Regions from separate parts of the Streptomyces sp. STAM6 genome, predicted to be linked through region 2. Evidence: riboswitches for the same ligand, from Rfam matches in the RefSeq annotation. Region 2 holds a riboswitch; each other region holds the start of a gene.
The links. A riboswitch is a leader RNA that binds a small molecule or an ion and turns the genes downstream of it on or off. The one in region 2 is predicted to bind cobalamin.
Positions count from the first base shown of each region.

Region 1: linked by a shared signal. The riboswitch ahead of cobN (cobaltochelatase subunit CobN) and the one ahead of ACY34K_RS16640 (ABC transporter substrate-binding protein) in region 2 are both predicted to bind cobalamin.
Region 3: linked by a shared signal. The riboswitch ahead of ACY34K_RS00345 (cobalamin biosynthesis protein) and the one ahead of ACY34K_RS16640 (ABC transporter substrate-binding protein) in region 2 are both predicted to bind cobalamin.
Region 4: linked by a shared signal. The riboswitch ahead of metE (5-methyltetrahydropteroyltriglutamate--homocysteine S-methyltransferase) and the one ahead of ACY34K_RS16640 (ABC transporter substrate-binding protein) in region 2 are both predicted to bind cobalamin.

Region 1 covers NZ_JBUEFZ010000019.1:47,122-52,688, forward strand. The annotation lists gene ACY34K_RS21565 (precorrin-2 C(20)-methyltransferase) at 1-995, opposite strand, end outside; gene ACY34K_RS21570 (precorrin-8X methylmutase) at 992-1,642, opposite strand; gene ACY34K_RS21575 (cobalamin biosynthesis protein CobG) at 1,639-3,120, opposite strand; cobalamin riboswitch at 3,164-3,294, shown strand; gene cobN (cobaltochelatase subunit CobN) at 3,333-5,567, shown strand, end outside.
Region 2 covers NZ_JBUEFZ010000012.1:30,616-36,182, forward strand. The annotation lists gene ACY34K_RS16630 (ABC transporter permease) at 1-127, opposite strand, end outside; gene ACY34K_RS16635 (ABC transporter substrate-binding protein) at 130-1,692, opposite strand; cobalamin riboswitch at 1,845-2,042, shown strand; gene ACY34K_RS16640 (ABC transporter substrate-binding protein) at 2,100-3,113, shown strand; partial or broken gene ACY34K_RS16645 (FecCD family ABC transporter permease) at 3,110-4,122, shown strand; gene ACY34K_RS16650 (ABC transporter ATP-binding protein) at 4,119-4,937, shown strand; gene ACY34K_RS16655 (phospholipase A2) at 5,045-5,500, opposite strand.
Region 3 covers NZ_JBUEFZ010000001.1:63,027-68,593, forward strand. The annotation lists gene ACY34K_RS00315 (anion permease) at 1-170, shown strand, start outside; gene ACY34K_RS00320 (hypothetical protein) at 185-406, shown strand; gene ACY34K_RS00325 (helix-turn-helix domain-containing protein) at 681-1,538, shown strand; gene ACY34K_RS00330 (hypothetical protein) at 1,749-2,060, opposite strand; gene ACY34K_RS00335 (hypothetical protein) at 2,105-2,407, opposite strand; gene ACY34K_RS00340 (DUF397 domain-containing protein) at 2,438-2,680, opposite strand; cobalamin riboswitch at 2,929-3,076, shown strand; gene ACY34K_RS00345 (cobalamin biosynthesis protein) at 3,188-4,144, shown strand; gene ACY34K_RS00350 (cobyric acid synthase) at 4,141-5,567, shown strand, end outside.
Region 4 covers NZ_JBUEFZ010000017.1:83,593-89,159, reverse strand. The annotation lists gene sbnA (2,3-diaminopropionate biosynthesis protein SbnA) at 1-299, shown strand, start outside; gene ACY34K_RS20695 (hypothetical protein) at 409-834, shown strand; gene ACY34K_RS20690 (magnesium and cobalt transport protein CorA) at 840-1,922, opposite strand; cobalamin riboswitch at 2,083-2,308, shown strand; gene metE (5-methyltetrahydropteroyltriglutamate--homocysteine S-methyltransferase) at 2,465-4,789, shown strand; gene ACY34K_RS20680 (glutamate decarboxylase) at 5,009-5,567, shown strand, end outside.

The DNA.
Region 1 (5,567 bases), on a different contig from region 2:
ACGCCCGGGTCGCCGCCCGACACGACCGCGACGCGGCGTCCGCGCCGGGCGAGGTCCAGGGCGAACTCGGCCCGCTCCGACTCGACCTTGTTGTCGGAGCCGTGCCGCCGCTGGCCGGGGCGTACCGGCACCCGGTCGAGGTAGGTCGTGTAGCCCACCAGGTCGTCGGCGTTGGCCAGCGCGCCGCGGGACTCCGGGGTCAGCCAGGGCGCGCCCGCCGGGCCGGTGCCCACCACGAGGACCTCGCCGCCCGTCTCCCGTGCCTCCGGAGCCACGGCGTCGACCCGGGAGGGCAGCACGGCCACCGAGAAGTACGGGACCGTCGACGGGTCCACGGCCGCCAGCTCCCCGGTCCGCTCACCTGCCATGAACGCCCGCTCCACGTACCGCGCGTCCTCCAGCCGGCCGGCCCGCTCCAGGGCGCGGCGCACGGTCGGGAAGGTGCGGCCGAGCTTCATCACGACCGCGGAGTCCGTGCCCGCGAGGCGCGCCGTCAGCTCGTCCTCCGGCAGCGTGCCGGGGATGATCGTGAGGACTTCCTCGGCCTCGCACAGCGGTTCGCCGAGCCGGGCGGCCGCCGCGCTCACCGAGGTGACACCGGGGATCACCGTGGTGTCGTAGCGGTGCGCCAGGCGCTTGTGCATGTGCTGGTAGGAGCCGTAGAAGAGCGGGTCGCCCTCGGCGAGGACGGCGACGGTCCGGCCCGCGTCGAGATGGGCCGCGAGCCGCGCGGACGCCTCCTCGTAGAAGTCGTTCAGGGCGCCGCGGTAACCGCCGGGGTGGTCCGTGGTCTCCACCGTGAGCGGGTACATCAGCCGCTCCTCGATGTGGTCCTCGCGGATGTGCTCCGCCGCGATCGACCGTGCTATCGAGCGGCCGTGCCGCGCCGAGTGGTACGCGATCACGTCGGCGGCCGCGATGGCCTTCACCGCCGCCACCGTCATCAGGTTCGGGTCGCCGGGGCCGAGCCCGACCCCGTACAGCTTTCCGCTCATGCCTGGATCTCCGCCTCGTGGGCGATCGCGTTGATCGCGGCCGCCGCCATCGCGCTGCCGCCGCGCCGGCCGCGCACCACCAGGTGGTCGACGCCCGAGACGTGCTCCGCGAGGGCGTCCTTGGACTCGGCCGCGCCGATGAAGCCCACCGGTACGCCGATCACGGCGGCCGGGAGGGGCGCGCCCGCATCGATCATCTCGAGCAGGCGGAACAGGGCGGTGGGGGCGTTGCCGATGGCGACGACCGATCCTTCGAGCCGGTCGCGCCACAGCTCCAGCGCGGCGGCGCTGCGCGTGGTGCCGAGCTCGGCGGCGAGCGCCGGCACGGAGGGGTCGGAGAGCGTGCAGATCACGTCGTTGTCGGCGGGCAGGCGCTTGCGTGTGACCCCGCTCGCCACCATCTGCGCGTCGCAGAGGATCGGCGCACCGGCGCGCAGCGCCTCGCGGGCGCGGGCGACCACCTTCGGTGTGTGGGCGAGGTCGCGGACGAGGTCGACCATGCCGCAGGCGTGGATCATCCGCACGGCGACCTGGCTGACGTCGGCGGGCAGGCCCGCGAGATCCGCCTCGGCGCGGATCGTGGCAAAGGACTGGCGGTAGATCTCCGCGCCGTCCTTCTCGTAGTCGAACACTCTGCTCTCGCTCATCTCGTAGTACGGGCCCTCGTGATCGCGTCGGCCAGGCTCGCGCCGCCGGCGGCCTGGCCTGTCGGTACGTCGTGTTCCGCCGTGCCCCGTACGGTCACCCGGTACGTGCCGTCGCCGGTCGCGACGGCGTCCACCCACGTGCCGCGCGGGTGGCCGCAGCGGCGCTCGCAGCCCGACCAGTGGACCGGCAGGGGGCGCGGGCCGCCCTCGCGGGGGCCGTTCGGGCCGCGGGCGTCGCCGGGTGTGGCGTCGGCCCGCACGTCGGACAGGGACTTGGCGCAGCCCGGCCGGCCGGTGCAGGCGCTGACGCCGAGCCAGGGTGAGTCGGCGCGGGTGAGGAATCCGGCCGCGTCCAGGGCAGCGAGCCGTTCCGCGGCCGCGGCGCGGTCGGCGAGGCCCGACAGGACGAATCCGCGCCAGGGGGTGGCCCGTACCTCCCCGGCCGGCACCAGGGCGCGGAACTGCGCGCTGGTCACCCGCCCGAGGGGTGCGAGTACGGACAGGGCGCCGTCCCCGACCAGCCCGAGCCCGGGAGGCGACCCCACGGGTACGGGAACCGGGCCCGCGCCACGTGTGTCCGTGCCCCGTACGTCGACGCTCCGGGCATCCGCGCCCCGTGCGTCCGTGCCGCGGGTACCCGCGCCGCGTGCGTAAGCGCCCGGGAACTGCCGCGCGGCGGTCGCCCCGCTCGCCGACCCGGCGTCCTCGGGCCCGCTCGTCGCCGGCGCGTCCGCCGCCTCCGAGGCGATCCCCGCGGCCGCCAGGGCCGATTCCACGTCCACGTCCTGGCCGTCCGGCAGCTCGCCCGCCCGCCAGGCGCCCGTGCCCGCCTCCCGCACGGCCGCCAGGAAGGCGCGGGCCGCGGCCAGAGCGGCGCGCGGCGCGTCCGCGGCGGGCACCCGGCGGAAGGGGTGCGCTCCCACCCGTACCAGGGCGGAAGCGGCATCCGGGGCTGCGAGCAAGGTCACATCTCCGCCGAGCGCCGCCACGTCGCCGCGCCCGTCGTCGAGGGCGAAGAGGAAACGCCCGGACAGGGCCGTCGCCCAGGGGGCGGCGCAGATCAGGGAGTCCAGTTCGCGGGCCCACAACTGGACGTCGGCGTAGCCGAGTCCGTCCAGCCCGGCCAAGGGGGAGGCCACCACATTGCGTACGCGTTCATGGGTGTCGGAGGGCAGCAGCCCGGCGTCCCGCAACAGCCGGGCCAGGGCGAGCCCGCAGTCCTCACCGAGGCCCCTGAGCTCGATGTTGCCGCGTGAGGTGAGAGTGAGACGCCCGTCACCCAGCCGGTCGGCGGCGTCCGCCAGCACCAGCACCTGATGGGACGTCAAAAGACCTGCGGGCAGGCGGAGTCGGGCCAGGCCGCCGTCGTCAGCCCGGTGCAGTCGCAGCGCACCCGGGCAGGCGTCACCGCGGTCCCGTATGTGAGCTTCACCCCGGTCCGGGGTTTTTGGTGAGCTGGGCGGCATGGCGGCGAGCATACCCACGTCCTTCCAGGTGCCCGCCCTGCGGCGAGGGCGCAGGATCTACTATGCAGACGGCACAGGGTCCCAGGGCCCTAGGGAGGAAGCCCGGTGGAAATCCGGCGCGGTCCCGCCACTGTGAGTCCGGCCCCGGCCGGGCGAGTCAGGAACTCCCGCCGTCCTTACGACCACCCGGGGCGCGGACACCCCGAGGAAGGCCTGCGCACGCCATGACGCCCGCGACCACGCCCGAGGCGACGCCCACCCCGGCGCCCGCGACGACGATCCTGCTGCTGTCGCACTCCGACACCGACCTGCTGAGCGCCCGCGCGGCCGGCGGCCCGGTGGAGTACCGGTTCGCGAACCCCGCCCGGCTGCCGCTGGACGACGTGCCCCGGCTCCTCGACGGCGCCGACCTGGTCGTCGTGCGCCTCCTCGGCGGCGTCCGCGCATGGGAGGAGGGCCTCCAGGCCGTCCGGGACGCCGGGAAGCCCGTGGTCGTCCTCACCGGCGAACAGGCCCCCGACGCCCAGCTGATGGAGACCTCCACCGTCCCCATCGGCATCGCGGCCGAGGCGCACGCCTACCTCGCCCACGGCGGTCCGGACAATCTGGAACAGCTCGCCCGTTTCCTCTCCGACACGGTTCTGCTCACCGGCCACGGCTTCGAGCCGCCGGCCGCCGCCCCCACCTGGGGCCCGCTGGAGCGGACCGCGCGGAACACCACCGGCCCCACCGTGGCCGTGCTCTACTACCGCGCCCACCACATGAGCGGCAACACCGCCTTCGTCGCCACCCTGTGCGAGGCGATCGAGGACGCCGGCGGGCAGGCCCTGCCGCTGTACGTGGCCTCCCTCCGCGCCCCCGAGCAGGAGCTCGTCGAGAACCTGCGGACGGCCGACGCCATCGTCACCACCGTCCTCGCCGCCGGCGGCACGAAGCCCGCCGAGGCGCAGGCCGGCGGAGACGACGAGTCGTGGGACGCGGGCGCCCTCGCCGCCCTCGACGTGCCGATCCTCCAGGCCCTCTGCCTGACCGGCCCGCGCTCCGCCTGGGAGGAGAACGACGAAGGGCTCTCCCCGCTGGACGCCGCGAGCCAGGTCGCCGTCCCCGAGTTCGACGGCCGGCTCATCACCGTCCCGTTCTCCTTCAAGGAGATCGACGAGGACGGCCTGCCCGCCTATGTCGCGGACACCGAACGCGCCGCCCGGGTCGCCGGCATCGCGGTCCGTCACGCCCGCCTGCGCCACATCCCGAACGCCGACAAGCGCCTGGCGCTGGTCCTCTCCGCGTACCCGACCAAGCACTCCCGCATCGGCAACGCCGTCGGCCTCGACACCCCCGCGTCCGCGGTCGCGCTGCTGCGCCGGCTGCGCGAGGAGGGCTACGACTTCGGTGACGAGGACGTGCCGGGCCTGGCGACCGGCGACGGCGACGAGCTGATCTACGCGCTGATCGAGGCCGGCGGCCACGACCAGGCCTGGCTCACCGAGGAACAGCTGGCCAGGAACCCGGTCCGCATCCCGGCCGCCGACTACCGGCGCTGGTACGCGAAGCTGCCGCGGGAGCTGCGCGACCAGGTCGAGGAGCACTGGGGCCCGGCGCCGGGCGAGATGTTCCTGGACCGCTCCCGCAATCCGGAGGGCGACATCGTGCTCGCCGCCCTGCGCCGCGGGAACCTGCTGATCCTCATCCAGCCGCCGCGCGGCTTCGGCGAGAACCCGATCGCGATCTACCACGACCCGGATCTGCCGCCGTCGCACCACTACCTGGCCGCCTACCGCTGGATCGCCGCCGCCCGCGAGGACGGTGGCTTCGGCGCCGACGCCATGGTCCACCTCGGCAAGCACGGCAACCTGGAGTGGCTGCCCGGCAAGAACGCGGGCCTGTCCGCCGCCTGCGGCCCCGACGCCGCGCTCGGCGACATCCCGCTGGTCTACCCCTTCCTGGTCAACGACCCGGGCGAGGGCACCCAGGCCAAGCGCCGCGTCCACGCCACCCTCGTCGACCACCTGGTGCCGCCGATGGCCCGTGCCGAGTCGTACGGCGACATCACGCGCCTGGAGCAGCTGCTCGACGAGTACGCGCAGATCTCCTCCATGGACCCGTCCAAGCTGCCCGCCATCCGCGCCCAGATCTGGACGCTGATCCAGGCCGCCAAGCTCGACCACGACCTGGGCCTGGAGGACCGTCCGGACGACGACGGGTTCGACGACTTCCTGCTGCACGTCGACGGCTGGCTCTGCGAGGTCAAGGACGCCCAGATCCGCGACGGTCTGCACGTCCTCGGCGGCGCCCCCACCGGTCCCGAGCGGGTCAACCTGGTCCTCTCCATCCTGCGTGCCCGGCAGATCTGGGGCGGTACGCAGTCCCTGCCCGGCCTCCGCGAGGCCCTGGGCCTGGACGAGTCCGCCGCCACCCGCACGACCGCCGACGAGGCGGAGGCGAAGGCCCGGGCCCTGGTC
Region 2 (5,567 bases):
CGTCCTCATTGTTGCGGACGTCTGCCGCGTCACCGGGAAGCAGTGACGTCAACGCGAACACCAGCACCGTGAGCAGGGCCAGTTGTACGGCTCCGACGGCGAGCCGCTGCAAGGCGTACCCGCGCATGCTCAGGCCAGCCACACCTTGTCGAACCGGGCGGAGTCCATGCTGTTGGGCGGGGCCTCCTCGACGCCGCGCACCCGGGCCGAGACGGCGTTCAGCCAGTCCGGGTGGCCCCAGATCAGCAGCCCGCCCTCGTCGTGGACGGTGCGCTGGAGCTGCCCGTACAGGCGGGTGCGTTCGGCTTCGTCGGTCGTGGACTGGGCCTTGGTGAAGGTGCTGTCGAAGTCCTTGCGACGCCAGCCGGACGCGTTGAAGGCGGACTTCGTCAGCAGGCGGTCGTTGATGTAGGTGGGGACGGTCATGGCGCCCGAGCGGTGGCTGCCCATCACGCCCTTGGTGAGCTGGTCCTTGAAGTAGGTCTCGGAAGAACCGGTCGTGATCTTGATGCGGAGTCCGGCGTCGGCGGCCTGCTCGGCGAAGAGGGTCGCCGCCTCGACGAAGCCGTTGGCGACGGAGGAGGTGTAGATGGACAGTGGCTTGTTGAGCACGCCCGCCTTCTTCAGCAGCGCGCGGGCCTCGGCGACGTCACGTGTCCGCTGCGGTATGTCCTGCGGGTAGTACTGGTAGCCCTTGCCGAACATGTCGTTGCCGACCACGCCCTGGCCCGCCAGCACGACCTCGACGAGCTTCTCGCGGTCGGCGAGCAGCTTGAGGGCGAGCGTCACGTCGGGATCGGTGAAGGGCTCCTGGTCGCACTTCATGACGATCGCGTGGGCGGTGCTGCCCTTGGCGGCGACGATCCGGACCGACTTGTCGGCCTGCGCGGTCCGGGCGAAGGTCGGCGTCATCTCGTGGCCGTACTCCGCTTCCCCCGCGCGCAGCGCGTTGCCGCGCGCGTCCGCGTCGGCCGACAGGATCCTCAGCTCGTCGACGTACGGCCCACCGCCCCAGTGGTCGTCGAAGCGCTCGGCGACGAAGGACTTGCCGGCCCGGAAGGACTTCAGCCGGAACGCCCCGGTGCCGACCGGCTCGGCGGGGTCCGAGTAGCGGGAGCTGACGATGGACGTGCCCAGCGTGCCGAGGAGGGCGGGGAGTTCGGCGCTCGGTCGGTTCAGCCGGAGCTCGACGGTGTTCTTGCCGGTGCCGCGGCTCTGCTTCAGATCGATGACGGAGAGCAGACCCCGTGCGAAGTGGGTGGTCGCCTTGGTGTCGAGGATGCGGGCGAAGCTGAAGAGCACGTCGTCGGGGGTGAGCTTCTTGCCGTCGTGGAACGTGGCGTCCCGCAGGGTGAACCGCCACACCGTGGCGTCGGCGTTGGACTCCCATTTCCGCGCGAGTCGCGGCACCGGCGCCATGTTGGCGTCCAGCTCCACGAGCCGGTCGAACAGTGCCTTGGTGCGCGCCATGTCGATGGCCAGCGCTTCGGCGTGCGGGTCGATCGTCTCCTGTTCGCCGCCGCCGGTGAACAGTGCCCGGAACCGCCCGCCGCGCCTGGGCTTCGCCCTGTCGTCGGCCGAAGCGCCGTCCGGGCCGGCGCTTGCCCCGCAGCCGGAGAGAACCAGGGCTCCGGCAGTGCCTGCCGCGCCGGCAAGGGCGAGGAATTCTCGGCGGTTACGGAATGTCGACATGCTGCTCCCCGGGGATGACGTGAAGTGGGCCCCGCGCCGGGGCCGCAGGACGGGGCGGGGCGGCGAGGGGCCCCGACAGCATCACTTAAATGAAAATGATTGTCAATGCAGATTGAGGCGGCCACCGGGCGTCCTCGGTCGACCACCGCCTGTGGTAGTTTGCGCGGGCCAGTCGAACTCCGTGCGTGTGTACGTGAGTCAGGGAATCCGGTGCGAATCCGGAACTGACGCGCAGCGGTGAGGGTGACGGGCGTGGCAACCGAAGCCACTGGGCCGGATCGTCCGGCCCGGGAAGGCGCCTCGTCCGGGTGATCCCGAGTCCGAAGACCTGCTGGCGCATCCGTACGTACGGGCCCCGCGCATGGGCCCTCGACGCCGAGGACGACACTGTGCCCCGCACCCTTCCCATGCCCTCCTTCGCCGTGCTCCTGTGCTGCGGCACCCTCCTCCTGGCCGGATGCGGGACGTCCGCCGGCACCTCGTCCAAGCCGGGCGAAGCGACGAGGGCGCTCGACAACTGCGGCCGGAAGGTGGAGATCAGGGGACAGGGCCCGCGGCGGGCCGTGTCCCTGAACCAGGGCACCACCGAGATCCTGCTGTCCCTGGGGCTCGCCGACCGGATGGCCGGCACCGCCACCTGGACCGACCCGGTGATGAAGGGCCTGGAGAAGGCCAACGCGGATGTGCCCCGGCTGGCCGAGAACAACCCGGCCTTCGAGAAGGTCCTCGATTCCGAGCCCGACTTCGTCGCCGCCTCGTTCGCCTCCACGCTCGGCAAGGGCGGTGTGGCCACGCGCGAGCAGTTCGAGAAGATGGGCGTCCCCACCTACCTCTCCCCGGCCGACTGTGTGGGCAAGGACAACAGCGGCAAGGGCGACGGCGTGCGGACGAAGCCGCTGACGATGGACACCGTCTACGGAGAGGTGCGTGACCTGGCGCGCGTCTTCGACGTCGAGGATCGCGGCGAGGTACTGACGGCGCGCCTCAAGGCCCGCGTGACGAAGGCGACCACGGGTCTGAAGGCCTCGGACGTCACCCTGCTGTACTGGTTCGCCAACGCGGAATCCCCGTACATGGCGGGCTGCTGCGGGGCTCCCGGGATCATCACCGAGGAGATCGGCGCGAAGAACGTCTTCGACGACACCACCGAGGAATGGCCGCAGATCAACTGGGAGACCGTCGCCGAGCGCAACCCCGACGTCCTGGTCATCGGTGACCTCACCCGCAAGTCGCAGACCGCCGAGAGCGCCGCGAAGAAGATCGCCTTCCTGGAGTCGAACCCGGTCACCGCGCACATGGAGGCCGTCAAGCACAAGCGGTACGTCCTCCTCAGCGGCCAGGCCATGAACCCGACCATCCGGACGGTGGAGGGCATCGAGCAGGTCGCCGCCGCGCTCCGCGAGTTCGGCCTGGCGAAGTGACCGCGGCCCTGCTGCGCACGACGGCGGGGCTGACCGCGCTCGCCGCCTCCGTCGCGCTGGCCATCACGATCGGCCCGGCGGACCTAGGGGTCGGCGATGTCTGGTCCGTCGTCGTCGCCCACCTCGGCGGAGCCGAATCCGGCCTCACCCCGATCCGCGACGGAATCGTGTGGAACCTGCGCCTGCCACGCACCCTGCTGGCCGCGGTGTGCGGCGCCGGCCTCGCGTGTGCGGCGCGGTCATGCAGTCGCTGCTGCGCAACCCGCTCGCCGACCCGTTCGTGCTCGGCGTCTCCTCCGGGGCCTCGACCGGTGCCGTCCTGGTCGCCGTCCTCGGCTTCGGCGGCGGATCTCTGTCCGTCCCGGGGGGTGCCTTCGTGGGCGCGGTGTGCTCGTTCGCCGCGATGCTCCTGCTGAGCCACACGCTGGGCGGCACCACCGACCGGGTGGTGCTGTCCGGCGTGGCGGCGATGCAGCTGTTCTCCGCGCTCACCTCCTTCGTCGTGGTCACGTCCGCCGATGCCGAGACGACGCGAGGTGTGCTGTTCTGGCTTCTCGGCTCGCTCAGCGGTGCCGGCTGGACCGACGTGTGGCTGTGTCTCGCCGCGCTGACCGTCGCACTGGCCGTCTGCCTCGGCCACGCCAGGTCCCTGGACGCGTTCGCCTTCGGGCAGGACGCGGCGGCAACCATGGGCGTGAACGTCGCCCGGACGCGGTTGGTGCTGCTGTGTGTCACCGCGCTGCTCACGGCCGCTCTCGTCAGCTCGGCGGGTGCCATCGGCTTCGTCGGCCTGGTGCTGCCGCACGCCGCCCGGGCTCTCACCGGTCCTGGGCACGGGCGACTGCTGCCCGCCGCCGCGCTGGGCGGTGCGGTGTTCCTCGTGTGGATCGACACGCTCGCCCGCACCGTCATCGACCCCCAGGAAGTCCCCGTCGGTGTCATGACCTCCCTCGTGGGCGTCCCCGCCTTCGTGCTCATCCTGCACCGGACCGGAAAGGCAGGCCGATGACCCTCAGCGCCGACCGCGTCCGCCGCGCCGTCGACGGGCGGCTCGTCCTCGACGGCGTCAGCATCACACCGCCGCCCGGCCGCATGACCGGACTGCTCGGCCCCAACGGGTCCGGGAAATCCACGCTGCTGCGCGTACTGAGCGGAGTGCTCGCCCCCGACTCCGGAGTCGTCACCCTGGACGGCGAACCCCTGGACCGGCTGCGCCGCAGGGACATCGCCCGCCGCATGGCCGTCGTCGAACAACAGGCCGACACCCTCGTCGAGCTGACCGTCGCCGACGTCGTACGCCTCGGTCGCACCCCTCACCGGCGGGCCTGGACACCTCCGGGGCCGGCGGACGAGCGAGCGGTGCGCGACGCCCTGGAGCGCACGGGTCTCACCGACGCGGCGGACCGACGCTGGCGCACCCTCTCCGGAGGCGAACGCCAACGCGTCCAGATCGCCAGGGCCCTCGCGCAGGAACCGCGCGAACTCCTGCTGGACGAACCGACCAACCACCTCGACATCCAGCACCAGCACGACCTGCTGCGTCTCGTACGGGAGCTGGACGTCACGAGCGTCGTCGCCCTGCACGACCTCAATCTCGCCGCGATGTACTGCGACCACCTCCTCGTCCTGCGCCGAGGCCGGGTCGTCTCCGCCGGTGCGCCCCGGGACGTCCTCACCGAGGCCCTGATCGCGGACGTGTACGGCGTCCGCGTCGCGGTCACCGACCCGGACGGGGACGGCCGCCCGCACATACGGGTGCTGGGCCCCCGAGAAGGCGCCGTCATCCCTCCCGGGCGCTCGGCCGGGCGGCCGACGAGTGACTGAGGCTCGCCCCGCCCGCAAGACCGCGGGCGGCGGCGTACGGGCGGAACGGGCTCGCGAACAACAGCGCCCCCAGGGTCGGGGCGCTGTGCTCGGTGTGCGGACGGGCCTCAGACGGCCCAGAAGTACTGGTCACCGAAGCGGCTCACCGCTTCGTAGGCGGCTTGCGCGTTGACCATGCACCACTCCATCCCGCCGTGCTGGTCGATACATGTCCGCCGCATCTCTTCCAGGAAACGCCGGTCGATCCAGTCCTTCGTCTCGCGAACGGGGCTGAGGTGGAGGCCCATGTGCTGGGCGCCGTAGTTGCGGTAGCCGAAGTCGTGCTGGTTGCAGGCCTCGGTGAAGAAGTCCTGGATGTGCTGGGGGCCTGAGCAGCCGTCGTTGCTCCAGTCGAACGGAGCGATCGGCGAGTGGCGGGAGAAGTCGTGGTAGCTCAGGCTCATGATGGTGTACGCCACTTCCTTGTCGCCGGCGGGTGCCGCTGAGGCGCTGGTGCCGGCGTAGAGGGAAGCGAGGGAGCAGGCTCCTGCAAGAGCGGTGCGCAGGGCAGTGCGAAGGTTCACGCGTAATCCTTTCGGATGAAGGCCGAGTGCGGCCTGTTCGGGGATGGGTGGTCGCGGGTGACGCGGG
Region 3 (5,567 bases), on a different contig from region 2:
CCGACGACGAGATCGCCGAGCCGGCCGGTGTCGTGACCGCCGCCATCGCGGCCGTCACCCCGCCGCCCACCGCCGCCGCCACCGCCGAGGCGCCGGACCTGAAGACCACCATCCCGGCACCGGCCCCGGCCACCGCCGCGACCGACCCGGCCCCGACCGCCGCGGTGTAAGGAAAGAATCCAGCATGAAGATCGACTGGGCAGCTCTCGGCTCCGTCTTCGGCGTGAGCCTCGTCGTCACCGTCGCCCTGGTGGGCCTGTTCACCCTCGGCATCGTCGGCCTCTCCAAGCAGGAGGCGGCCACCGCCCAGGGCGGCTCGGCCACCCTGGCGCGCACCGGCGCCTACGCCTGCTTCGCTCTCTGCGCGGCCGCCGTGGCGTTCGGGATCTACTTGATCGTCGTCTGACGCCGCGCGCCCCGGCGCGCCCCGTTTCACCCGCGCCCCCGGAACGCTCCAGTCGTTCCGGGGGCGCCCTTGTGTCCCCGGCCCGGCCCGCACCGCACCGCGCTGATCACCTTGCTATGGTCTGCGTCACACAGGGACCACTCTCGAAAAGACATGTGTCATACTGGCGTACTTCAGAATAGATAGCGTCCGCACTACCTATGCCTGTTCCGCGCCTGGCGAATCGACAGCACCCCTGGCCGCCGACGAACAGCGAGGAAGAAGGAACGCCACCATGACCAGGGACGTCGACCCGAGCCTGAACCGCCGCAAGCTCCGCATCGAGCTGCGCAAGGCCCGCGAGGCGGCCTCCCTCACCCAGCGCGACGCCGCCCAGGGCCTGGAATGGTCCCTTTCCAAACTGATCAGGATCGAAGCCGGCACGGTCAGCGTCTCCGTCACGGACCTGCGGGCCCTGCTCCAGCAGTACGGCGTCACGGAGCCCGCACTGGTCGCCGACCTGGAGCAGGCCGCGCGCGGCTCCAAGGGCCAGTCCTGGTGGGCGGAGTACAGCGACTTCCTCAACCCGCAGTTCGCGCAGTACCTCGGGTACGAGAGCGCGGCCACCACCCTGCGCTCCTTCCAGCCCGTCACCTTCCCCGCGCTCCTCCAGACCGAGGACTACGCGACGGCGCTGCTCACCGACCGGGCCGAAGGCAGCGAGCTGCGCCGCGCGGTCGAACTGCGCACCACCCGCCAGGAGCGGATCTTCGACGCGGTGGACGGCCCCGAGACGTACTTCGTCGTCGACGAGTCCGCCTTCCACCGGCACATCGGCGGCCCCGCCGTCCTGCGCCGCCAGCTGCAGCACGTCAAGGAACTGGCGGCACACCCGCGGGTGACCCTGCAGATGCTGCCGTTCACCGCCGGCGCCCGCTTCGGCACGTCGACCCCGTTCACGCTCCTCACCTTCAAGGACGACGACGATCTGCTCTATCTGGAGAGCCCGGCCGGCAGTCTCGCCAACCGCGACGACCTCGCCCTCATCGCGCGCTACCAGGAGACCTTCGCCGACCTGAACAACATCGCGTACGACGGCGATCGCTTGACGGCACTGATCGACGAGCTCATCGCAGGGCTGAGCACCGGCTGATCCCGGGGCGGACGGCTCCGGGCGGGACCAGGGAGGGCCGAAGGTGGTCTTCGAGTGGCGTGAATGGTGGGGAAGGCTCCGTACGGCCAGGTCGGTCGAGGTGAGAGACGCCGCGGACGGTTCCGGCTGGGCAGCCGGGGACGGTTCCGCCGGGGCAGCCGCGGACGGTCCCGCCGGGCCACCCGCGCCCTCCGGCCCGGCCGGACCGGATCAGCCCGCGGACGAGGGCGTCGACGACGCCCTGCTGAAGGCGTACGGCCTGCGGGACCCGGAGTGGACGGACGCGCTCGTCCGGCTGGAGACGGCACGCCGGGACGGGGAGATACGGCTGCGGAAGGTGCCCCTGCTGATGGGGGCCGCCTGCGGCAGCCTGCTCTTCCTCTCCCTGGCCCTGGCCGTCCACACCGCGTCGACGCTGCGCGTCGCGTTCGCCGGCTCGCCGGTGTGGACGGCCGCCGTCGGCATCGCCGGGGCGTCACTGATCAGCGTGGTCGCCGCGCACGTCGGCCGGTCCCTCGGCACGGGCGCCGCGCAGGTCCCCGCTCCGGCGGCGGCTGACGACGGGGCTAGGAGTGCCGCTTCCCGGCCACCGGGAGAACCCGGTCCAGGGCCCGGGAGCGGACCGTGACCGGGGTGAAGCCCCACCAGAATCCGGCGGCCACCGCCAGCAGGGCGCTGACCGCCAGCCAGACCACCAGACGTGTCTCGGGCTCGGGCACGAGCAGGGCGAAGAGGGCACCCACGCCCACGGCGACGGTGCCCGACACCATGCCGTACAGCCCGAGCGCACCGGCCGCCGTCCACCGTGATCCGCCGGCCCCGGCCGCTCCGGGCCCCTCCGTGACGGACCTCCTGGGCGCGTCGCCCATCTGCCCACCTCCCGTACGCGGGGCGGAACATCACGCACCGCCGTCGGGCGGTGACACGATCCCCGTCAGGAAACCACGCCAGGTCGCGGCGGGGAAGACCAGTACGGGCCCCCACGGGCGCACGGAATCGCGCACGGCGACCCGGTGTTCCCCGCGCGCCACCTCGACGCATGTGCTCCCGGTCTCGTCGGAATAGCTGCTCTTGCGCCACATCGGCGACTTGCGCGCCAGGGACTCCGGCGCCCTCCCCGCGGACGGCTCGCCGTCGACCACACCGACCTCCTCCTGCTCGAGTGTCAGCGCCCCGACGTCGACTCATCTCGACACACCCCAGCGCACCACATCAGGGTCGTGTATCCCCGCACGAAACACCCGATGTCGCCCGTCGGCGCTCTGTTGTTCGGTTTTCGTAGGACAGTGTTCCCACCTTAGGAAGGCGGAAGCGCGCGCCGTAGGCGCAAACCGGCCCCGGTGTGGGCCTCGGCACACCGTCCCGTCGCAGGTCAAGGGCGAGTTGACGGGCATTCGCGGGGCGTGGTGGACTGCCGGGGCCATTTACGGCGGCAGAAGAGGAAGCCGGTGAGAATCCGGCGCGGTCCCGCCACTGTCACCGGACGTGCGGAGCACGCATGTCCGGGAGCCAGGAACTCTCGCCGCCGGTCACGTCGAGCCAGGGCGCGGACCCTGAGTGAGGACATCGCACCATGCCCGGCTGCGCCCATGCCGCTGCTTCCTGCGCGTTCGCCCATGCCCTTCCCTGCCCACCGGTGGGGCGAACCGATGCGCGGTGACTCCGTCTTCGCCTGCGGCGCGGCCACCGGGCTCGCCGTCGACCTGCTTCTCGGTGATCCCCGCCGCGGACACCCGGTGGCCGCTTTCGGCCGGGCTGCGGGTGGTGTGGAGAGCGTGTTGTGGCGCGACCACCGCGGCTGGGGTGCGCTGCATGCCCTGGTGTGCGCCGGTGGCGCGGCGGGGGCGGCCGCACTGGCCGCGCGCGCGGTGCGCGGCCGGGCCGGGGGCGCCGCATCCGTCGCGCTGACCGCCGCGTCCGTCTGGGCCGTCGTGGGCGGTACGACGCTGGGGCGGGAGGCCCGCGCGATCGGCGGGGCCCTGGCAGCCGGCGACGCGGAGGTGGCGCGTGAGCGGCTGCCGCATCTGTGCGGGCGCGATCCGCAGGCGCTGGACGAGGCCGGGATCGCGCGTGCGGTCGTGGAGTCGGTCGCCGAGAACACCTCGGACGCAGTGGTCGGTGCGCTGGTGTGGGGTGCGCTCGCCGGAGTACCGGGCCTGGTCGGCTTCCGGGCGGTCAACACCCTGGACGCGATGGTGGGCCACAAGTCGCCGCGCTACCGCCGGTTCGGCTGGGCGTCGGCCCGGCTGGACGATGTGGCGGGCTGGCCGGGTGCCCGCCTGACGGCCGCGCTCGCGGCGGTCGCGGGCGGTGACCCGCGCGGGGCGGTACGCGCCTGGCGCGCGGACGCCGCCGGGCACCCGAGCCCCAACGCGGGCCCGGTGGAGGCGTCGTTCGCGGGCGCGCTGGGGGTACGACTCGGGGGGACCCTGTCGTACGGCGGCCGGGTCGAGCACCGGCCCGTGCTCAACGGGGTCGGCCGGGACGTGGAGGTCGGGGACATCGAACGGGCGGTGCGGCTATCGCGCCGGGTGAGTGCCCTCGCGCTGGCCGTGTGCGTGGGCGGGCGGCTGGCCTTCGGGGCCATGAAGCGGAGGCGTACATGAGTGGGGGGCTGCTCGTCGCGGGCACCACGTCCGACGCGGGCAAGAGCGTCGTCACGGCGGGCATCTGCCGGTGGCTGGTCCGCAGGGGCGTGAAGGTCGCCCCGTTCAAGGGGCAGAACATGTCCCTCAATTCGTTCGTCACGCGCGAGGGCGCGGAGATCGGGCGCGCCCAGGCCATGCAGGCACAGGCGGCCCGCGTCGAGCCGACGGCGCTGATGAACCCGGTCCTGCTGAAGCCGGGCAGCGACCGCTCCAGCCAGGTCGTGCTGATGGGCAAGCCGGTGGGTGAGCTGAGCGCCCGGGGGTTCTTCGGGGGGCCGAGTGGGTCGTCCCCAGGGAAGATGCTGCACGGTGGCCGGCAGCGTGAGCTGTTCGAGCCGGTGATGGCCTGCCTGGAGGAGCTGCGGCGCTCGTACGACGCGGTGATCTGCGAGGGCGCGGGCAGCCCGGCGGAGATCAATCTGCGCCGCACCGACATCGTGAACATGGGCATAGCGCGTGCCGCGCGCTTCCCCGTCGTCGTGGTCGGCGACATCGACCGGGGCGGGGTCTTCGCGCAGTTCTTCGGTACGACGGCGCTGCTGGCACCCGAGGACCAGGAACTGGTCGCGGGCTACCTTGTCAACAAGTTCCGCGGCGACGTGACCCTGCTGGAGCCGGGTCTGGACATGCTGCACGGGCTCACCGGGCGCCGCACGTTCGGCGTCCTGCCGTACGCGCACGGTCTCGGGATCGACGAGGAGGACGGACTGCGGGTGTCCCTGCGGGGAACCGTGCGCGAGTCCGTGGTCGCGGCGCCCGTGGGCGAGGACGTGCTGCGCGTCGCCGTCTGCGCCGTACCGCTGATGTCGAATTTCACCGACGTGGACGCGCTGGCCGCGGAGCCGGGTGTGGTCGTGCGGTTCGTCGACCGGCCCGAGGAGCTCGTCGACGCGGATCTGGTGGTCGTGCCGGGCACCCGCGGCACGGTCGGGGCGCTGGAGTGGCTGCGCGAGCGGGGCCTGGCCGGCGCGCTCGCGCGGCGCGCGGCCGAGGGCCGCCCGGTCCTCGGCATCTGCGGCGGTTTCCAGGCGCTGGGCGAACACATCGAGGACGAGGTGGAGTCCCGGGCCGGTGAGGTCGCGGGGCTCGGACTGCTGCCGGTGCGGGTGCGGTTCGCCCGCGAGAAGACCCTGGCGCGCCCGGTCGGCGAGGCACTCGGCGAGCGGGTCGAGGGGTACGAGATCCACCACGGCGTCGCCGAGGTGCTGGGCGGCGAGCCGTTCCTGGACGGCTGCCGGGTCGGGGCCGTGTGGGGCACCCACTGGCACGGGTCGCTGGAGAGCGACGGCTTCCGCCGCGCCTTCCTGCGCGTCGTGGCCGCTGAGGCCGGCCGCCGCTTCGTCCCGGCGCCGGACACGGCGTTCGGCGCGCTGCGCGAGGA
Region 4 (5,567 bases), on a different contig from region 2:
CGGCCATCCTCGACCCGTCGTACGTCGACGACGTCGTCCACGTCTCCGAGACCGACACGATCCGCATGTGCCACCGCCTGGTGAGCCACGGGTTCCTCTTCGGCGGCTCCACGGGCACGGTCGTCAGCGGCGCCCTGGCCTGGCTGTCGGCCCACGACGTCCCCGACGACACCACGGCGGTCGCGATCGCCCCCGACCTCGGCGCCAACTACCTGGAGACGATCTACGACGACGACTGGCTCACCCGGTCCTACGGCCCCCACCTCCGCACCCCACCCCGCCGGACGCCCCCCGCCTGAACCAGGCCCGCCGCCGGGAGACCCCCATTCGGCCCAGCCGCCCGCGCCGTACCTCGGAGCCGGACATAGGGTCGTCGGGACGGTCATCGGACCGCGAGGAGGCTTCGCCATGGACTTCCGCATCGCCGGGACGGCCCTGGCCCTGGCCGTGGTCACGGCAGTACCACTGGCCGGGGCCGCCGAAGCGCAGACCGATCTGGACTGCCGGGATTTCGCCTTCCAGGAAGACGCGCAGGCCGAGTTCGACCGGGACCGCAGCGACCCGCACCGGCTCGACGAGGACCCGGGGCCGGATGACGGGATCGCCTGCGAGGCGCTGCCCCGGCGAGGGGCGGTCACGGCCGTGCCGACAGCCGGGGAGAGCCGTGCAGGGGTGACCGCCCGGCCCACCCGGGGTGTCGCCGGGGGTGTCGGCGGGACGTCGCGGCCGACCGGCATCGAGACGGCCGTCGGCGCTGCCCTCGCGGGCACCGCCCTCTTCTTCGCCGGCTACACGGCCGTGAAGCGCCGCCGGCGCGCCCGGCGCCCGGACTGAGGGGCTCAGAGCCAGCCGTTGCGGCGGAAGCTGCGGTGGATCAGGTAGCAGGCCGCCGCCATGACGGCGAGCACCGCCGGGTACCCGTACGTCCAGCGGAGTTCGGGCATGTGCTCGAAGTTCATGCCGTACACGCCGCACACCATCGTGGGCACCGCCACGATCGCCGCCCAGGCCGTGATCTTGCGCATGTCCTCGTTCTGGGCCAGCGTCACCTGCGCGAGGTGCGCCTGCAGGATGGAGTCGAGCAGGGCGTCGTACGACGAGATCTGCTCGTTCACGCGCTCCAGATGGCCCGCCACGTCCCGGAAGTACGGTTCGAGCCCGGCCTCGATCGGCGGCGGCGGGGAGCTGATGATCTCCTGCAGGGGGCGGTGCAGCGGACCCACCGCCCGCTTCACCTCCATGAGTTCCCGCTTGAGCTGGTAGATGCGGCCCGCGTCGGTGCGGGCGGCGTGCTCGCTGAACACCGCCGTCTCGACCGCGTCCATGTCGCTCTGCAGGGCGTCCGTCACCGTCAGGTAGTCGTCGACCGCACGGTCCGCCACCGCGTGCAGCACCGCCGCGGGCCCCTTCGCCAGTTGCTCCGGCACGGCCTCCAGCGCCTCCCGCAGCGGCCCCAGCGACCCGTGCCTCCCGTGCTGGATCGTGATCACGAAGTCGTGGCCGGTGAAGACCATCACCTCACCCGTGTCCACCACCTCGCTCGTCGCGGTGAGTTCCGCGTGCTCGACGTAACGGCACGTCTTGAACACGGCGAACAGCGTCCCGTCGTACCGCTGGAACTTCGGCCGCTGATGGGCCTGCACCGCGTCGTCCACGGCCAGCGGATGCAGCCCGAACAACTCGGCCACCTCCGCTATCTCCTCGGCCGACGGCTCGTGCAGACCGATCCACACGAAACCCCGGCCCGACTTGCGCACCCGCGCCACCGCCTCGGACGCCGTCCACGCCTCCGGCTGCCGCACACCGTCCTCGTAGATCACGCAATTGACCACCGCGGTGCCCAGCGGCGACCGCGCCGGGTGGCTCAGGTCGACCCTTCTGCGGTAGGCCCGGCGCACCAGACGCCGGAGGCTGCGGATCATCGACACGTGCTGGCTCCTTCGAACGACCGGCGGTCAGTGTGCCACCCGCCGCCCTGACGGTGCCGCCCCAGGCACCGCGTCACGGCACCGCGTCACGGCACCGGACCGCATCACGGCGCCCGCCCCGCCCCGTGCCCCGCCCCGCGCCGGCCGACCGCCGTAGACTGTCCGGCGCAGCTGGTTCGCCCTGCCCGCCAGGCAGGCGCGTCGCAAGAGGGAACCCGGTGGGAATCCGGGACTGCCCCGCAGCGGTGAGCGGGAACGACCGCCGTCATACGCACTGGATCCGTCAAGGTCCGGGAAGCGACGGCCAGTAGGGGTCCGCCGGTCATCCACCGGCAGACGTGCCCGCGAGTCCGAAGACCTGCCACTGCCCGCGTACGACCGGCTCGTGCGCGGAGATCCCGGTGACCTCGAGGGCGGGTCGGCGTACACACAGGGCGGGCACGGACTCCGTGCGTCCGCCCCGTTCGGCCGTTTCCTTCGCCTCCTCACCCCTCACCGGGGTCGTTCGTCGTGAACAGCTCGCGAAGGAGAGTTCCGTGACAGCGAAGTCCGCAGCCGCGGCAGCAAGGGCCACCGTGTACGGCTACCCCCGTCAGGGCCCGGACCGGGAACTGAAGAAGGCCGTCGAGGGCTACTGGAAGGGCCGTGTCGACGCCGCCCGCCTCCACCGGACCGCGGCCGAGTTGCGGGCCGCCACCTGGCGGCAGCTGGCCGCCGCCGGCCTCGACGAAGTGCCCACCGGTGACTTCTCGTACTACGACCACGTCCTCGACACCACCGTGATGGTCGGCGCCGTCCCCGCCCGCCACCGCGCCGCCTTCGAAGCCGACCCCCTCGACGGCTACTTCGCCATGGCGCGCGGCACCCAGGACGCCGCGCCCCTGGAGATGACCAAGTGGTTCGACACCAACTACCACTACCTGGTCCCCGAACTCGGCCCCGGCACCGTCTTCTCCGCCGACTCCACCCGGCAGGTCGCGGAGCTGACCGAAGCCCTCGCCCTCGGCCACACCGCCCGTCCCGTCCTCCTCGGACCCGTCACCTACCTCCTGCTCGCCAAGCCCGCCCCCGACGTCCCCACCGGTTTCGAACCGCTCACCCTCCTCGACCGGTTGCTGCCCGTGTACGCCGAGATCCTCGCCGACCTGCGTGCCGCGGGCGCCCCCTGGGTCCAGCTCGACGAGCCGGCCCTCGTCCAGGACCGCACCGGCGCCGAACTCGCCGCCACCGCACACGCCTACCGCGCCCTCGGCACCCTCGGCGACCGGCCCAGGCTGCTCGTCGCCTCCTACTTCGACCGCCTCGGCGAAGCCCTCCCCGTCCTCGCCGAGGCACCCGTCGACGGGCTCGCGCTCGACTTCACCGGGCCCGCCGCCGCCAACCTCGACGACCTCGCCGCAACCGGCGGCCTGCCCGGCAAGCGCCTCGTCGCCGGCGTCGTCGACGGCCGCAACATCTGGATCAACGACCTCTCCGCGTCGCTCGCCACCCTCGGCACCCTCCTCGGACTCGCCGACCGGGTGGACGTCGCCGCCTCCTGCTCCCTGCTGCACGTGCCCCTGGACGCCACAGCCGAACGGGACATCGACCCGCAGATCGCCCGCTGGCTCTCCTTCGCCCGCCAGAAGACCACCGAGATCGCCACCCTGGCCCGCGGCCTCGCCCACGGCACCGACACCATCGCCGCCGAACTCGCCGCCAACCGCGCCGGCCTCGCCTCCCGCGCCGGCTCCGCCCTCACCCACGACCCGGCCGTCCGCGCCCGCGCCGCCGCCGTCACCACCGCCGACACCCGCCGTGCCCAGCCCTACCCCCGGCGCGCCGCCGCCCAGCGCGCCCATCTGAACCTGCCCCCACTGCCGACCACCACCATCGGCTCCTTCCCGCAGACCACCGAACTGCGGACCGCCCGTGCCGCCCTGCGGGAGGGCCGTCTCGACACCCCCGCCTACGAGCAGCGCATCGAGACCGAGATCCGCGACGTCATCGCCTTCCAGGAGAAGGCCGGCATCGACGTCCTCGTCCACGGCGAACCCGAACGCAACGACATGGTGCAGTACTTCGCCGAACAGCTCACCGGCTACCTCGCCACCCGGCACGGCTGGGTCCAGTCCTACGGCACCCGCTACGTCCGCCCGCCGATCCTCGCCGGCGACGTCTCCCGTCCCGGACCGATGACCGTCCGCTGGACGCGTCACGCCCAGTCCCTCACCACCCGCCCCGTCAAGGGCATGCTCACCGGCCCGGTCACCATGCTCGCCTGGTCCTTCGTCCGCGACGACCAGCCGCTCGCCGACACCGCCCGCCACGTCGCCCTCGCCCTGCGCGACGAGGTCGCCGATCTCGAAGCGGCGGGCACCTCCGTCATCCAGGTCGACGAACCCGCCCTGCGCGAGACCCTCCCGCTGCGCGCCGCCGCCCGTACCGCCCACCTCGCCTGGGCCACCGAGGCCTTCCGCCTCACCACCAGCGGCGTCCGCCCGGACACCCAGATCCACACCCACATGTGCTACGCCGAGTTCGGCGACATCCTCCGGGCCATCGACGACCTCGACGCCGACGTCATCAGCCTCGAAGCCGCCCGCTCCCACATGCGCGTCGCGGACGAACTCGCCACAGCCGGCTATCCGCGCGAGGTCGGGCCAGGCGTGTACGACATCCATGCGCCGCGCGTCCCCGACGCCGACGAGATCGTCGCCCTGCTCCGCTGGGCGCTCGAAGCCGTCCCGGCGGAGCGGCTCTGGGTCAACCCCGACTGCGGGCTGAAGACCCGCGGCTGGCCCGAGACCAGGGCCTCCCTCGAGAACCTCGTCGCCGCCGCCCGCGCCGTACGCGCGGAACTGCCGCACCGCACGCCCTGACCCGGCAGGCCCGGGCACGGACACCCACGGTGACCGCGCCCGGGCCCACGGCGGGGTCCCGTCGTGCCCCCGGCCGGGCCCCGCCCGGCGCACTCCCGTTTGCGGCCCGCCCCGCACCGGCCGACCCTTGAACGGGGCCGATGAGGCTGGTGAGGGAGTGGTGGGGTCGTGCTGCATCGAGCGAAGACCGGCGAGGCGCCGGCCGACGACCTGTTCGCGATGCCGGGCAGCGCCAAGCCCCTGCCACGGCTGCGCATGCCCAAGCACGTCATGCCCGCCCGTGAGGCCTACCAGCTGATCGCCGACGAACTGGCCATGGACGGCAACTCCCGCCAGAACCTCGCCACCTTCTGCACCACCTGGGCCGAACCCGAGATGCGGCTGCTGATGGCCGACACCCTCGACAAGAACCTCGTCGACAAGGACGAGTACCCGCAGACCGCCGAGATCGAGCGGCGGTGCGTCAACATCCTCGCCCACCTCTGGAACGCCCGCGGCGACGCACCCGCCGTCGGCTGCTCCACCACCGGCTCCAGCGAGGCCGCCATGCTCGCCGCGCTGGCCCTGCACCGCCGCTGGCGCTCCCGCCGCCGTGCGGCCGGACAGCCCGACACCCGGCCCAACCTGGTGTGCGGGCCGGTCCAGGTCTGCTGGGAGAAGTTCGCCCGCTACTTCGACGTCGAACTGCGCCAGATCCCCCTCGAAGAGGACCGCACCACCACCGACCCCCGCCGGATCGCGCACTACGTCGACGAGAACACCATCGGCCTCGTCGCCA